3 regions of the Photobacterium sp. CCB-ST2H9 genome follow, and region 3 is predicted to be linked to each of the others. Evidence: predicted binding sites of a transcription regulator. Region 3 holds the regulator's gene; each other region holds the start of a gene.
What was found. The regulator PurR, encoded in region 3, represses purine synthesis genes. The targets are predictions, from matches to a motif close to TNANGNAAACGTTTNCNTNA.

Region 1: glpX (class II fructose-bisphosphatase) is a predicted target of PurR. The motif match lies at 1,870-1,889, and genes of this name have one in related genera.
Region 2: L4174_RS13750 (NupC/NupG family nucleoside CNT transporter) is a predicted target of PurR. The motif match lies at 1,467-1,486, and genes of this name have one in related genera.

The regions. Positions count from the first base shown of each region.
Region 1 is NZ_CP100425.1:251,919-255,202, reverse strand. It holds gene L4174_RS01100 (MIP/aquaporin family protein) at 1-213, shown strand, start outside; gene glpK (glycerol kinase GlpK) at 269-1,783, shown strand; gene glpX (class II fructose-bisphosphatase) at 1,950-2,957, shown strand; gene L4174_RS01085 (metalloregulator ArsR/SmtB family transcription factor) at 3,130-3,284, shown strand, end outside.
Region 2 is NZ_CP100425.1:2,996,365-2,999,648, reverse strand. It holds gene L4174_RS13760 (TetR/AcrR family transcriptional regulator) at 1-174, opposite strand, end outside; gene L4174_RS13755 (MBL fold metallo-hydrolase) at 351-1,382, shown strand; gene L4174_RS13750 (NupC/NupG family nucleoside CNT transporter) at 1,748-2,956, shown strand; gene L4174_RS13745 (MarC family protein) at 3,093-3,284, shown strand, end outside.
Region 3 is NZ_CP100425.1:1,558,130-1,561,413, forward strand. It holds gene L4174_RS07460 (TfoX/Sxy family DNA transformation protein) at 35-646, opposite strand; cyclic di-GMP riboswitch class I at 778-881, opposite strand; gene purR (HTH-type transcriptional repressor PurR) at 1,090-2,100, opposite strand; gene L4174_RS07470 (heme ABC transporter ATP-binding protein) at 2,446-3,267, opposite strand; gene L4174_RS07475 (iron ABC transporter permease) at 3,264-3,284, opposite strand, start outside.

The sequences.
Region 1 (3,284 bases), 1.3 Mb from region 3:
TTCTTTGCTTATCTGGCAGGCTGGGGTGACATGGCCCTGACTGGCGGTAAGGATATTCCGTATTTCATCATCCCGATTCTTGCACCGATTGCCGGCGCTTGCTTCGGTGCCTGGCTGTACCCGAAAGCCATTGCCGTTTATCTGCCGGGTAACCGCTGTACCCTGCCGAACCAATGTGAAAGTGATGAAGAAAAAGAAACCGCGCAAGCCTGATTGCGGCGCGACTCCCCGATATACCTATAATTATCAGAGATAAGAGGACACTCAGATGACCACAGAACAAAAGTACATCGTCGCACTCGATCAGGGAACCACCAGCTCACGCGCCGTGATCATGGATCACGACGCCAACATCGTCTGCACCGCGCAGCGCGAATTCACCCAAATCTATCCGAAAGCCGGCTGGGTTGAACACGACCCAATGGAAATCTGGGCCACCCAGAGCTCGACGATGGTCGAAGCGCTCGCGAAAGTCGGCATCCGCACCGACCAGCTCGCCGGCATTGGGATCACCAACCAGCGTGAAACTACCATTGTCTGGGACAAAAATACCGGCAAGCCGGTTTACAACGCCATTGTCTGGCAATGCCGCCGTACCGCCGATATCTGCCAGCAGCTGAAAGAGCAAGGACTGGAAGACTATATCCGCGAGAACACCGGTCTGGTGGTGGACCCGTATTTCTCCGGGACCAAAATCAAGTGGATTCTGGACAACGTTGAAGGCGCCCGCGAACAGGCTGAGGCCGGTAACCTGCTGTTCGGTACTGTCGATACCTGGCTGATCTGGAAACTGACCCAGGGCCGTGTGCACGTCACCGACTACACCAACGCTTCCCGGACCATGCTGTTTAACATCAACTCTCTGGAGTGGGATGAAAAACTGCTGAAAGCCATGGATATCCCGCTGTCAATGATGCCGGAAGTCAAAGCCTCTTCTGAAGTCTACGGTCAGACTAACATCGGCGGTAAAGGCGGCACCCGTGTGCCAATCGCCGGGATTGCCGGTGACCAGCAGGCTGCACTGTTCGGTCAGATGTGTGTGGAAGCCGGTCAGGCGAAAAACACCTACGGCACTGGCTGCTTCCTGCTGATGAATACCGGCAAAGAAAAAGTCACCTCGCAAAACGGCCTGCTGACAACCCTCGCCTGCGGCCCGAAAGGCGAACCGGCCTACGCGCTGGAAGGTGCGGTGTTCATGGCAGGTGCATCCATTCAATGGCTGCGTGACGAACTGAAACTGCTGGGCGATGCCAAAGATTCTGAATACTTTGCCGAGAAAGTCGGCAGTGCCAACGGCGTTTACGTTGTACCGGCCTTCACCGGTCTGGGTGCCCCTTACTGGGATCCGTATGCCCGCGGCGCGATTGTCGGCCTGACCCGTGGTGTGAACAGCAACCACCTGATCCGTGCCACGCTGGAAAGTATCGCCTACCAGACCCGCGATGTGCTGGATGCAATGCAGGCAGATTCCGGTATCCACCTGGCTGCCCTGAAAGTCGACGGCGGTGCCGTTGCCAACAACTTCCTGATGCAGTTCCAGTCCGACCTGCTGAACACTGAAGTGCACCGTCCGGTGATCACTGAAGTTACCGCACTGGGTGCTGGTTATCTGGCGGGCCTGGCCGTGGGCTTCTGGGACAGCATTGATGAGCTGAAAGACAAAGCCGTACTGGATCGCAGCTTCACGCCATGCACGGATGACAGCAAGCGCACCCGCCGCTACAACGGCTGGAAACGTGCTGTTGAGTGTGCGAAAGGCTGGGCTATCGACGAAGAAGAGTAATCTCAACGTCCTATCGCTCGACTGACAAACAAGCCTGCCCTTCCGGCAGGCTTGTTTCTTTCAATGCTTATTCTCTGATGTTCACAACAGGAAAACGATTTCCTGCTGTTTGTGTTACAATTGCGCAGATTTTCATCATCTGTAGTTGTCTGATTCTGGAGTTCCCATGAAACGCGATTTGGCGATGGCTTTTTCCCGTGTCACCGAAGGTGCCGCACTGGCTGGTTATCAATGGCTGGGCCGGGGCGATAAAAACGCCGCAGACGGCGCTGCGGTAGCGGTAATGCGTACCCTGCTCAATCAAACTGAAATTGACGGTGAGATTGTGATCGGCGAAGGCGAAATCGACGAAGCGCCGATGCTTTATATTGGTGAAAAGGTCGGTGCCGGCGGTGACGCCGTAGATATCGCCGTCGATCCGATTGAAGGCACCCGAATGACCGCGATGGGTCAGAACAATGCCCTGGCTGTTCTCGCTGCGGGAGAGAAAGGTGCTTTTCTCAAAGCGCCGGATATGTACATGGAAAAACTGGTGGTCGGCCCGGCAGCCAAAGGGCATATCGATCTCAGCCTGCCGCTGGAAGAAAACCTGAACAATATCGCGGCCGCACTGGGCAAAACGCTGGAGACACTGGTCGTCATCACGCTGGCCAAACCCCGTCACGACGAAGTGATTACCCGCATGCAGGGGCTGGGAATCCGGGTGTATGCCGTGCCGGATGGTGATGTGGCCGCTTCGATTCTGACCTGTATGCCGGACAGCGAAGTCGACGTGATGTACTGCATCGGTGGTGCGCCGGAAGGCGTGGTCTCTGCGGCCGCCATCCGTGCGCTGGGCGGTGACATGCAGGGCCGGTTGCTGCCGCGTTTTCTGGTCAAAGGCGGCAGTGACGATAACTATCGTATGGGTCAGTTAGAAATGGATCGCTGCCGTGAAATGGGCATCGAGCCCAATCAGGTACTGCCACTGGAACAGATGGCAAAAAGCGATAACGTCATCTTTGCCGGCACAGGCATCACTAAAGGCGATTTGCTCGATGGCATCAGCCGCAAAGGCAATATTGCCACCACGGAAACCCTGTTAATCCGGGGAAAATGCCGGACCATCCGTCGCATTAAATCGATTCACTATCTCGACCGCAAAGATCCGGCAATTTTGCCTCACATCTTATAAACCCTGCCTGTTTCCCGGCCTGAGTTCCCCGGAGGCCGGGAGATAACACCCTGATCATCATCAGACTTTCACGGTATTCTCTCGCAAACTGGACTATGCTATTTAGTAAAGCCGTTGCTTTATATACTGAGTCGGCGACATAATAGACCGAATGAACACAAGCAATACAACCATGAAAACCATAGATAAAATTCTCCACCGCATGAAGCAGGACGGACCGGTCACCGCCAAAGTACTGTCCGAAGAGCTGAAACTGACCACCATGGGCGTCCGCCAGCACCTTCAAGGGCTGGAAGATGATGGCCTGGTGGGCTTTGAAGATATCAA
Region 2 (3,284 bases), 1.4 Mb from region 3:
CATGATGGCCTGAAACAGTACCTGCTTGGTCTCGAAGTGGTTGTAGACGGTGCGTTTTGAAACACCAGCTTCAGCGGCAACCTGATCCATGCTGGTCTGTTCCACCCCATACTGGTGAAACAGCTTTTCCGCGGCATTCAGAATCGCCAGCTTTTTCTTTTCTGATAACTTCATGTCAGCCCTCGCACATCTTTCCGGCATTGTAACCAAGATCAAAAAAACTTGCACCGACTAGTTTACTTTTAGAGGTTTCGATATAAACTACACCGTATAGTTTACTTTGGTGTATGCAGATGCGTGGTCTGATATGGACGCTCGCTGGTGTGGCAGTTTTAGGAGCAGGTGTGCTGATGATGAATCACAATTTATCCGCTGAGATGACAGAAGTGGCAGAAACATCCGAGCATTTTTACGACGGTGTTTTTCATAACGCCCGGCAAAAGCAGCAGCCTAGTCTGAAAAAGACGCTCGGGATTCTGGGGCGCTATCTGACGGAAAAACGCGTCGATATTGCGCCGTCCGGTGTACTGCCAGTCATGCCGCTGAGCCGTGAACAGCTTGATGCGCTGAGTGATGATGAAGTCCATGTGGTCAAACTGGGGCACTCTTCAGTGCTGCTGAAAGTGCAGGGAAAATACTGGCTGCTGGATCCGGTTTTTTCTGAGCGCGCTTCTCCGTTCAGTTTTCTGGGACCCAAGCGATTTCATCCGGCCCCGATCAGCATAGACGCATTGCCGCCTATCGAGCGGGTACTGATCTCACACAATCATTATGACCATCTGGATAAAGCAGCGGTGAAGCAGCTGGCCGCGAAAACGACGGAGTTTCTGGTACCACTGGGTGTTGATGGTTCCCTGTTGCAATGGGGGGTGGCAGAAGAAAAGATCCGCACCTTTGACTGGTGGCAGGAGCATCAGAGTGGCGATACGCTGATAGCGTTCACGCCGACCCAGCATTTTTCCGGACGTAGTCTCACCGATGGCAATCAGACGCTCTGGGGATCCTGGGTGATCCACACGCCGGATACCCGCCTTTATTTCAGTGGTGACTCGGGTTATTTCGATGGTTTTCAGGCGATTGGAAAAAAATACGGCCCGTTTGATCTCACCATGATAGAAACCGGTGCGTACGATAAAGACTGGGCCAGCGTGCATATGACGCCGGAAGAGTCGGCTCAGGCTCATCTGGATGTGCAGGGTAAAGTCATGATGCCGGTTCATAACGGAACCTTCGATCTGGCGTTTCATGCCTGGTATGAGCCGCTGGAGCGGGTATCTGAAGCTGCCCGGATTCGGGGGATTGCGCTGTCTACACCCGTATTCGGCCAGCCGGTGACGGCGAAGCAGATCCCGGAGACGTCGGCCTGGTGGCGGGAAAGGTAACCGGCAGGCTGATTTTCGACTTTTTACGGACCCCGGCACTGGCCGGGGTTCTGTATTTCAGGGACTGGAAAATTTGTACTTCAGAGAAGCAAACGTTTTCTTCATCCATTCAGAGAATCAGTGCTGGAAATACGAGCTACATCACATTATGATGCGCCCCCGGCTTGCGTGTTGAATCTGATACAGATTCGGCAATGCAGTTGCCAGCTATCAACAGCTATCTGTCTGCCAAAGGATGTCGGACCGGGCTTTGATGTGCTTCCTGGTGACTGAGGGCAGCAACGCATGACGGATATTCTCGCCTTCGGCAGCTTTGCGTGCGCCAAGTCACCGGCCATCGGACTTCGACATTGCAAGGTAGGTTTATGCAGTTCCTCTATAGTGCGGCAGGTATCGTCGCTATCATTTTGTGCGCTTATGCACTCTCCACCAATCGTCAGGCTATTCGCTGGCGCACCGTTCTGGGCGCATTTGGCCTGCAGCTGGGGCTGGCCGCTCTGGTGCTTTATGTTCCCTGGGGACAATATCTGCTGGGCAAAATGAGCAACGGCGTTGCATCGGTGATCGGTTTTGCTGATCAGGGGATCAGCTTTGTTTTTGGTCCGCTGGCCGAGAACGGGTTCGTGTTTGCTGTCAAAGTTTTACCTTTAATCATTTTTATCAGCGCACTGATCTCCCTGTTGTATTACCTGGGCATTATGAGTCTGGTGATTAAAGTGATTGGTGGCGGGCTGGAACGCCTGCTGGGGACGACCCGCGCGGAATCCCTGGTCGCGACCAGTAATATCTTTTTGTCTCAGGGCGAATCGCCGCTGGTGGTGCGTCCGTTTCTGGCATCTATGACCCGCTCTGAACTCTTTGCGGTCATGGTGGGTGGCATGGCCTCAGTTGCAGGCAGCGTGCTGGGTGGTTATGCCGCGATGGGCGTCGACCTGAAATACCTGATCGCAGCAAGCTTTATGGCGGCACCGGGTGGCCTGCTGATGGCGAAAATCATGGTGCCGGAAACCCAGCAGCCGGTTGATCAGAGCAATATTGATCTGTCCGACAGCGGGCAAAGTAACGCGATTGATGCACTCGCTTCCGGTGCGATGAACGGGATGAAAGTTGCGGTCGCCGTCGGCACCATGCTGATCGCCTTCGTGAGCGTGATTGCCATGCTCAACACTGGCCTGGAATGGCTGGGCGGTCTGTTTCATATCGACGGGCTGACCCTGCAAAGTATTTTTGGCTACCTGTTTGCGCCGCTGGCTTTTGTGGCCGGTGTACCGGGTGATGAAGTGATGGCTGTCGGCAGTCTGCTGGGACAGAAAATCGCCATGAATGAATTTGTTGCGTTTCTGGATTATGCCAGCATCAAAGAGTCACTGTCGGCGCACAGTCAGATCATTGTAACTTTTGCGCTGTGTGGTTTTGCCAACATCGGCTCGATTGCGATTCAGCTGGGGTCCATTGGTGCCATGGTGCCGGAACGCCGTAAGGATGTCGCGACACTGGGTGTACGGGCTGTGGTGGCTGCCACCTTTGCCAACCTGATGAGTGCTGCGCTTGCGGGTCTGTTTATTTCCCTCTGATTTTCAATTCTGGCGGACCTCGTTCTGAGGCTCCGCCTGTCTCTGCGCTATCTTCTTCTATTGACTCCGGTTTATCCCCAAATCATCTTTCCTCCGACTAGACTGAATCACATCCATGTTTTTTCAGGACAGCAACATGATTGATTTGGTGACTCTGGGGGTGACGGTCTTTATGGGCTTTTTTGCCATCATGAACCCGATTGCGAACACGGCGGTTTTTACCGGGCTGACGGCACATCAGTCTGCGCAGGAAAAACGGCAAACCGCAATCAAAGCCCTGACGGCGGCATTTTTCATTGTGGCGGCCTTCAGTTTGCTTGGGAAAGGG
Region 3 (3,284 bases):
GCAAATCGCTGCACTGGCAAAATAATCTGAATACTTAGTGATGAGCGCCAGAATTGACTTCTAGTTTGGACAGGAGCTCATTTCGACGTTGTGGGGTAATCACAGACCAGTGTTTTCCACTGACTGCGCCTTCTAACGCCCAAAGCAAATCCAGACTCAATGACTCGTGATGAGATTCCTGCAGCGCCTGAAAAGCACCGATAGCACCAACTTCAAACAGCTGATCTACAGAGTTGATGCCTGCTTTCTTGAGCATACGCTCATTGGCAAGGCGAAGATTTGGCAGATCTTTAATGCGGTTAGGGCTAGCCTGCATTTTTTTCTCTTTGTCAGCCTGTGCTGCATTAAGAGAAACTTCAGCGTGCTCCAGAATGACTTCTGGGGTTTCCCACCAGTTTTCCGGAATGGCATAGTGTTTTGTGACGACAGGAAAACCGCGTTTTTGATAAACGTACGGTTTGAGGCCAGCTTGTTTAAAGGTTTCTTCATTTTTCGCGTTAGCGCGCAGATGCAGCTTGTCGCTAACAACCAGAGCAAACATCGTTTCACCTGCGAAAATGCCAAAACCGCCAAACATTGAGCGAGATTTAATCTGGCCAAATTTCTCAAATAAACGAATTGAATCTTTCAGTAGTGGTTTGTCCATGCTTCTTTTCTCGGTTAGAAATTTCAACAAAAGAAGTCACCAAACAACGGAGCGAGGATTCAATTGTGCATAAGATTATGAGTCTTTTGTCATAAGAATGACAAAAGTGTCCCATAAACTTCACTTCATCCATCGGCAACCCCGCTACCATGAGTAATAACTTTATCACTAAGTCATTGCTTTTAGGCCGGAAGCTTTGCGTCCCATCCTTTCAGATGGTTTGCCTTGTTCGTGACTGTTTAATCATATATCAATAAGACAAATTTGATATCGATCGCACAAAAAATTGTGATACTCTTCGCAATAAAAATCGTATAAATTTTACAGAAACTAACTGATTATCCCATCAATTCCTCTGTAGCGTAGTAATATTCCATATAAACATAGCCGATATGGGTGTTTATATCGGCTGTTTATCAATATATGTAGGTTAATATCGTTTTTTATGGATGTGTTATTTTTTTGACGGAACGGCGAACCACGAGCTCAGGATTGATCTCAAAAGTCTGAAATTCATGGTTTTTATCTTTCACGCGTTCCATCAGAATTTCCACCGCAGTCTTGCCTAAACGGCGTTTTGGCTGGTGGATTGTTGTCAGAGGCGGTGAAAAGTACGGGGCCAGATCAATATTGTCATAGCCAATAATTGAAATATCATTTGGTACATTGATCCCTGCTTGTTCAAATGTACTGATTAAGGCCATTGCCATAATGTCATTGAAGCAGAAAATAGCAGTTGGACGCTCTTTCATGGCAATAAAAGCATTGGCTGCATCTACGGCAGATTCACATTCGAAATCACCTTCAATGATCCAGTTTTCATTGACCGTCAGACCAGCTTCGCTCATGGCTTTATGGAAACCTTTCAGCCGCTCACGGCAGGTAGATTTATCTTTCTGGCCGGAAAGACAACCAATTTTAGTGTGTCCATTGTCAATAAAATGACGAGTGGCAAGATAACCGCCAAGTTCTGCATTATCCTGAATATTATCTGTTTTTGGGCGTGCAGGACCCCAGTCCATGATAACCATGGGCAGATCAGGCTGTCGCTCTAACTGTTCCAGCAGTTGATCATCCAGATCAGAACACATCACCAGCAGACCATCCACACGCTTTTCAGAAAGCATGCGCAGGTAATCCTTCTGTTTGGCCAGATTACCTTCGGTGTTGCATAAAATCAGCGTATAACCGGATTTATAGCAGTACTCTTCAACGCCATGCACCAACTCGGCAAAGAATGGGTTGGTCGATTTTGTCACCAGCATGCCGATGGTGCTGGTTGTATTACATTTCAGGCTGCGCGCGACGGCGCTTGGCGCGTAGTTCAATTCTTCAACTGCCGCCAACACTTTTTTCTGTGTTGCTTCCGCTACGAAGCGGGTTTTGTTGATCACGTGTGAGACTGTGGTAGTAGATACACCTGCCATACGTGCAACATCTTTAATGGTTGCCATAATTGTTCTTCTAGTCTTCAGGCCCTGATCAGGGTCTTTTCATATTTGCCAGACGCTAAAACGCCGCTTCTCTGCGAGGATAGCGGCGGGAAATGAGTGGCTCAGGCCGAGTGGTAACAATACCTTACACCGATATGAAGTCTGACTTTCTATTGCTATTTATTTCATCGGTTAATCGCTTGCGCTCACATTCTACAAGGACTCACGCACAGTGCAACGTTTCTCTTGAAATGTGAGGGGAATCTTGATGCAGCTCAAGAATACTGGCAACTTGAAAGTTGTTTCAGTCTTTACATTGTAAGTGCTGTGCAAGGGCAACGGCTCCGCGATGCCCTTGCAGGAGGTTCAGGCTGAAAGGACGATCGGAAAGTGCCCGCGGGGGTGAGATTCGATGATCACCGGGGAACCATAAACGGAGCTGATATTCTCGGTGGTCAGGGTATGCCAGGCATCACCGTCTGCTTGTATCTTCCCCTTATTCAGCAATACCAGTCTGTCTGCGTATTCAGCCGCAAGATTGAGGTCATGAATGACCAGGATGACGGCGGCTCCTTTACGGGCCATATCTTTTGCCAGTTTCAGGCAACTGTGCTGGTGGGCAAGATCTAAAGCTGAAGTCGGTTCGTCCAGCATCAGAATGCACTGGTCTTTAGCATTGCTGAGCTGAGCCAGTACACGGGCAAAATGAACACGTTGTTTCTCGCCGCCTGAGAGGGTGGGGTACTGACGCTGGCTCAGGTGACAGATCCCAACAGCCGTCATGCATTCCCGGGTAATTCGGAGACAATCTGTGCGCTTCAAACCAAGTGGCATACAGCCAAATTCAACGACCTCCTGCGCAGTAAAACCAAAAGACAGGCTGCTGTGCTGAGGAAGTACACCCAAGTGTTTGGCCAGCAGGGATGGCTGCCAGTCGCTGTGCTTTTGACCAAAATAGTATACATCACCTTTGGCACCAATTTCGCCGCAAAGCACTTTGAGTAAAGTACTTTTACCGGCACCATTCGGGCCGAGTAAAGCTGTTAACTCTCCGCTGCGGAAACTGATGTTCAGCTGATCCAGTAACGTTTTACCGCCAAGTTGTAGTGATAAACCCTCGGCTGAAAGCACCGGTGATTGCTGTTTTTCGTGCCGGGGGCGAAGGGGGCGAACGATATGATGAATCATTGTAAACGGCCTTTTTG